Linked DNA regions of Latilactobacillus sakei subsp. sakei DSM 20017 = JCM 1157. The protein of the gene in region 1 interacts with the protein of each later gene in a pairwise test. Links are inferred from orthologs where the notes say so. Each region holds a gene or a part of one and is shown in the gene's direction. Other genes may lie near its edges.

Region 1 (3,260 bases):
ACTAAGAGTGCCCCTGCAACAACAGCGACACCTGAACCAGCAGTAGCCGTTAAACCTTATGAATCCGCAACACCAGAACTTGAAACACGTGAAAAGATGTCACCAACACGAAAAGCAATTGCTAAAGCAATGGTGACAAGCAAACATACTGCACCACACGTAACATTATTTGATGAGGTTGAAGTTTCTAAATTAATGACCCATCGTAAGAAATTTAAGGATGTTGCTGCTAAGAAAGATATTAAGTTAACCTTCTTACCATACATTGTTAAGGCTTTAGTAACTGTTTTACGTGATTTCCCAACGTTGAACGCCTCAATTGACGACACAACAAGCGAAATTGTTTATAAACACTACATTAATGTCGGCATCGCAACCGATACTGATCACGGCCTTTATGTACCAAACATTAAAGATGCCGACAGCAAGAGTATCTTTGCCATCGCTAAGGAAATTGGCGAAAACACTCAAAAAGCTTTAGATAATAAGTTAAAACCTGCTGAAATGAGTGGCGGTTCAATGACGATTAGTAACATCGGGTCAATCGGTGGTGGTTGGTTTACACCAGTTGTTAACTACCCTGAAGTGGCTATCCTAGGGGTTGGCCGTATCGGCACAGAACCAATTGTTAACGAAGATGGCGAACTTGCAGTTGGTAAAGTCTTGAAATTATCATTATCATTTGATCACCGTTTAATTGATGGTGGGACTGCGCAACGTGCAATGAACGAATTAAAAGAATTATTAGCTGATCCAGAGCTACTATTGATGGAAGGATGATTTAAAAATGGTTGTAGGTGATTTTGCAATTGAATTAGAAACTGTCGTTATTGGTTCTGGACCTGGGGGCTACGTTGCTGCCATTCGAGCAGCTGAAATGGGTCAAAAAGTAACGGTTATTGAACGTGAAAATATCGGTGGGATTTGTTTGAACGTCGGCTGTATCCCTTCTAAAGCGTTAATCTCTGCAGGTCATCGTTTGCAAGAAGCTAAGAATTCCGAAGTTTTCGGAGTTTCAACAACGGGTGCAACGCTTAATTTTGCAAAGACGCAAGACTGGAAACAACACCAAGTTGTCGAAAAATTAACGGGCGGCATTTCAATGTTGTTCAAAAAACACAAAATTGATGTCTTAGACGGTTCTGCCTTTTTAGTTGATGAACATAGCTTACGGGTCATTAAAGAAGAAAGTGCACAAACTTATAGTTTCAAGAACTTAATCATCGCAACTGGTAGTCGCCCAATTGAAATTAAGGGCTTCAAGTTCAACAAACGCGTGATTGATTCAACCGGTGGTTTAAACTTAACAGAAGTGCCTAAGGAATTAGTTGTGATTGGCGGGGGTTACATCGGTTCTGAATTAGCAGGTGCTTACGCTAACTTGGGCGCCCACGTCACCATTCTTGAAGGAACGGATTCAATTTTGCCAAACTTCGAAAAAGACATGGTGCAACTTGTAACGAAGAACTTCAAGACTAAGGGTGTCGATGTGATTACCGGTGCTATGGCTAAAGAATCAATCGAAACAGATCAAAACGTGACTGTTAAATACGAAGTTGGCGGCAAGGAAGAACAATTGGTTGCCGATTATGTCATGGTAACTGTTGGTCGTCGTCCTAATACTGATGATATGGGCTTGGAACAAGCTGGTATCAAGATGGCTGATCGTGGTTTAATCGAAGTTGATCAACAAGGTCAAACCAATATCAAAGGCATCTACGCTATTGGTGATATTGTTGCCGGTGCTGCGTTGGCTCATAAAGCGAGCTATGAAGCTAAAATTGCTGCAGAAGCAATCGCTGGTAAAAAAGTGATTGTGGACTACAAAGCAATGCCAGCAGTTTGTTATACCGATCCAGAATTGGCAACCACTGGTTTAACGGTTGCTGAAGCAAAAGAAAAAGGCTATAACGCCAAAGGCTTTAAGTTCCCATTTGCTGCTAACGGTCGTGCTTTATCATTAGCGGATACTGAAGGTTTTGTACGCTTAGTAACGAATGTTGACGATAATACGTTGCTTGGTGCACAAGTAGCAGGCGTTGGTGCTAGCGACTTGATCTCAGAATTAACCTTAGCAATTGAATCAGGGATGAATGCGGAAGATTTAGCCTTAACAATTCACCCACATCCAACATTGAGTGAAGCAATTATGGATGACGCTGAATTAGCACTAGGCTTACCAATTCACATCTAACACTGGAGGGTTCGTCATGAATTGTGACGGCCCTTTTTGTATACACTTGCTAAAACGATTCGACAGTTCCTAAAAAAATGCGCTATAATGATTGATATTAAAAACGTCAATTTTGCTTAAATTGACTTAAATTTAGGAGTACTTATGCAAACTAACTATAGCTATCCTTTAGAATCAGATTGGACACCAGAAGAAGTGGTTCAAGTCATGCATTTATATAATCTTGTTGAACAAGCTTATGAATTTGGCGCTAAAGTTGAAGATTTAAACGTGGCCTACCGTGATTTTAAACAAGTCGTTCGAAGCAAGATGATTGAAAAACAACTTGATAAGGCTTTTACGGAAGCTTCTGGTTATTCAATCTATCGTTGTATGCAAACTGCTCAAAAGAGTGGCCGGGCACAAATTAAGATGACGACTAATAATTGAAAGTAGATGAAAACAGATGGAACAAGAGGCGCTATATCAATTAAGTCGTTCATTACAAAAGTGGGTACTTGAAGCAGCCGCTGAAACACGCAAAAAGATGACACAGCCTTTAGAAATTATGACTAAATCAAGTCGTAATGATTTAGTGACCAACGTCGACTGCGCTAACCAAGCCTTTTTCGCAGAACAAATCAAAGTGGAATACCCAATGGCGCAATTAGTCGGAGAAGAAGGGGCCAATGTCGGTGCTGGTGATTGGCATAATGGTCTAACTTTTTTCGTCGACCCAATTGATGGCACAATGAATTTTGTTAAGCAACAGGAAAATTTTGCGATTATGATCGGGGTCTACGAAGATGGACAAGCCTTATTCGGGATTATTTACGATGTGATGGCTGATCAACTTTTCTGGGGTGGTCCGCAATTAGGAATTTTCCGCAATGAACAAGCCTTAGAACAGGCAGCGGACCAACCGCTATCGGAAGGCTTAATCTGCGTTAATACACGCATGTTGGTGACGAATGAACGACAATTACAACAGGTCTTCGTTCAAAGCTCAGGTGTGCGTATCTATGGCAGTGCCGGCATTACCTTTGCGCAATTGTTAAGAGGGAATGCGCAAGCTTATATTTCAAAG
Region 2 (3,281 bases), 440 kb from region 1 along the record:
TTTTTCAACTGGTCGTCAAAATTAATGATGGTTGGTAAGAGCCCGGTGAGTTGGGCCTCAGTTTCAATTCCGGCATCAATTTTTTGTGTGTACCAATGCTGTAAATCATAAGCACTTAAACTAATGTCGCTAAATTCGGTTTGTAATGCAGCGACTAGTTGTGCGACAGTTGTTGTTACGAGTGGATATTCGGCTAAGACCATGGGGAATAAATCGGTAGGTTTGTAGATGAGGCCGCCATTAAAAGCAACTTGTGGGGTTGTCAGTGCGAGTTGCTCAACCGTCGCCTGCATTTCTTGCGGCGAACGGGCTGAAACTAATGAGATTGGTAGCGGGCTTGTTTTGACCGTTGCGATATCTTTTTCGGAAAGTTGTCCCGCCTGGTTTAACAATGTGCCATCTAAGTCAGAAAAAATATATTTAATCATAATGAATGCCACCTTTCTTGGATTAATGTGAGTATAATTTATGAAACGCGTCCCAGGTCAAGGCATAAGATTGACCAGAATTGTAATCCGGTTACTAAGGCGTGTTCGCTTTTTTCTACCTATCTAGTTTGTTATAATAAAGACTAATTGCAATTACGGAAGGATGACTATATTTGTCTGAACAAGAGCTCTTAAAAGGAATGAATCCCGAACAAGCTGAGGCGGTTCTAACAACTGAAGGGCCACTGTTAATTATGGCGGGTGCCGGCAGTGGTAAAACGCGGGTGTTAACGCACCGTGTTGCGTATTTAATTGAAGAAAAACATGTATTGCCATGGCGCATTTTAGCCATCACTTTTACCAATAAAGCAGCGCGCGAAATGCGTGAACGGGTGGGCAACTTACTAGGCGAAGGTGCTCAAGATGTTTGGGTTTCAACCTTCCATGCCCTTTGTGTGCGGATTTTACGACGTGAAATTGAACAAATCGGCTATAACCGGGCCTTCACGATTGCGGATCCTTCTGAACAATTGACGTTGATGCGCCATGTTTGTCGGGACTTAAATATCGATACTAAAAAATATGAACCCAAAGCAATTTTAGGGACAATCAGTAAAGCAAAAAATGCGCTTCAAACACCAGCGGACTATCAAGGTTTAGCGAATGGGCCATTTGAAAAGATGGCGGCCAAATGCTATACAGAATACCAAAAACGACTCCATCAAAACCAAGCACTTGATTTTGATGATTTAATCATGCAAACAATTCGCTTATTTAGAGAAAATAAGGAAACTTTGGCACATTATCAAGAAAAATTCCAATACATTCACGTTGACGAATATCAAGATACTAATGAAGCGCAATACACATTGGTGAATATGTTAGCTGAGAAGTATCAAAATCTCTGTGTTGTTGGGGATGCCGATCAAAGTATTTACGGTTGGCGGGGTGCTGATATCAGCAATATCATGAACTTTGAACATGATTATCCAGACGCTAAATCAGTGATGTTGGAACAAAATTACCGGTCAACCAAGACCATTTTGGAAGCCGCTAATGGGGTCATTAACCGCAATACTTTCCGGAAACCAAAGGAATTGTGGACCCAAAATGAAGAAGGCCAACCGATTACGTATTATCGAGGCCAGAGTGAACGCGACGAATCTTTATTTGTCATCACGAAGATCCAAGAAGAAATGCAAAAAAATAACCGTAAATACGGCGACTTTGCAGTGTTATATCGGACTAATGCGCAATCTCGGACAATTGAAGAAGCGTTTGTTAAAGCTAACATGCCTTATAAAATGGTCGGCGGACACAAATTCTACGACCGGAAAGAAATTAAGGATATCCTCGCTTATTTACGTTTAGTCGTTAATGCGGCCGATTCAATGAGTTTTGAACGGATCGTCAACAGCCCTAAACGGGGGATTGGCCCTGGCACGCTTGAAAAATTAGGGCAGTTTGCCGATGATCACCAATGGTCATTATTGGAAGCGGCACAAAATGCTGAATTATCAACGATTCCCGCTAGAAGTCGCAATACTTTAATCGACTTTGGGAACGTCATTGGTGATTTAGCGAAGATGCGTGAATTCTTAAACGTGACGGACTTGACCGAACAATTATTGGACAAGACCGGCTACAAGAAGGCACTTGAAGTTGAAAATACACTAGAATCACAAACCCGTTTAGAAAATATTGAAGAATTACTATCTGTAACGAAACAATTTGATGAGCATTATGAACCCGAAGAAGAAGACAGTGATTTATTTGTGGACTTCTTAGCGGAATTATCATTGGTTTCTGATTTGGATTCTGTTGAAGAAGAAGCTAGTGAAGTCACGATGATGACCTTGCATGCGGCTAAAGGCCTTGAGTTCCCAGTAGTCTTTTTAATGGGGATGGAAGAAGGTATTTTCCCACTATCACGGGCGTTATTGGAAGAAGACGAGTTAGAAGAAGAACGGCGTTTGGCGTATGTTGGAATTACCCGTGCTGAAAGTAAGCTTTATTTAACGAATGCTTATTCACGGATGTTGTATGGTCGTCAACAAAGTAACCAAGCTTCACGATTTGTTGGTGAAATTGATGATAAATTATTGGATTACGCGAGCGGCAATGCCGGCAGTATTCCAGAACGTAAGCTACCATTTGGCAAGTCGAATAGCTACGCCAGAGCAACCGCTACGACGTATAACGGGCCTAAAACAACCACTAGTCATAAAATTGCCGATACAACCGGTGGCGATAAGAGTGGTAGTTGGCAAGCGGGCCAAAAAGTCCAACATAAGAAGTGGGGCATTGGCACAGTCGTCAAGGTCAACGGCACAGGCGGCGACCAAGAACTAGACATCGCCTTCAAGGAACAAGGTGTCAAGAGACTACTAGCAAGCTTTGCACCAATAGAAAAAGTAGAATAAAGTGCGCAAGCAGGCGATTATACTCTGAGGATTAGTGTAATACCGCAAATAACCGGAAGAGTACGCTGCTGGAGCACGTTTAAAATCAGAGTGTCTTTTTACACGGGTAGTTTCTGAGTATAGCTCAGTCTGTCAAATAATCGATGCAATCGATTATTTGACAGACGTGGCTAGACGGAAGAAATTGTGTCAAAAACACGTTTAAAATCAGAGTGGCTTTTTGTTGTGTTTAGCAACTGAGCATTAATACAAAATAGCACTTAATCAAGGTTTTAAGATTAAGGGATATTTTAGATTAAGCGGAAGTTGTTACAACAAAAAGCACGTTTCAAAATCAGAGTGCGACGGTAGGCGCCTATATTTTGAGCATTAACTGGATTTGACGAATTGACGATGTAATCGACGATTTGGCAAATTTTGTTAAGCACAG

The links.
Region 2: the proteins of lpdA (region 1) and pcrA interact in binary tests that used the Escherichia coli proteins (3 or more experiments, as listed by UniProt). The link is inferred for Latilactobacillus sakei subsp. sakei DSM 20017 = JCM 1157 from one-to-one orthologs.

Annotation. Positions count from the first base shown.
Region 1 is NZ_AP017929.1:1,346,188-1,349,447, forward strand. What follows is about bases 66-2,990. They hold lpdA (dihydrolipoyl dehydrogenase), read left to right. Parts: upstream 66-787; coding sequence 788-2,194; downstream 2,195-2,990. Other genes in these bases: LEUCM_RS06770 (dihydrolipoyllysine-residue acetyltransferase), read left to right, coding at 66-780; LEUCM_RS06780 (UPF0223 family protein), read left to right, coding at 2,339-2,623; LEUCM_RS06785 (inositol monophosphatase family protein), read left to right, coding at 2,640-2,990. Also shown: more of LEUCM_RS06770, read left to right, coding at 1-65; more of LEUCM_RS06785, read left to right, coding at 2,991-3,260. UniProt on the Escherichia coli protein: Lipoamide dehydrogenase is a component of the glycine cleavage system as well as of the alpha-ketoacid dehydrogenase complexes.
Region 2 is NZ_AP017929.1:907,002-910,282, forward strand. Bases 294-3,239 are described here. They hold pcrA (DNA helicase PcrA), read left to right. Parts: upstream 294-628; coding sequence 629-2,851; downstream 2,852-3,239. Other genes in these bases: LEUCM_RS04505 (HAD family hydrolase), read right to left, coding at 294-428. In the rest of the region: more of LEUCM_RS04505, read right to left, coding at 1-293. UniProt on the Escherichia coli protein: A helicase with DNA-dependent ATPase activity. Unwinds DNA duplexes with 3'-5' polarity. Translocates on single-stranded DNA with 3'-5' polarity. Initiates unwinding more efficiently from a nicked substrate than double-stranded DNA.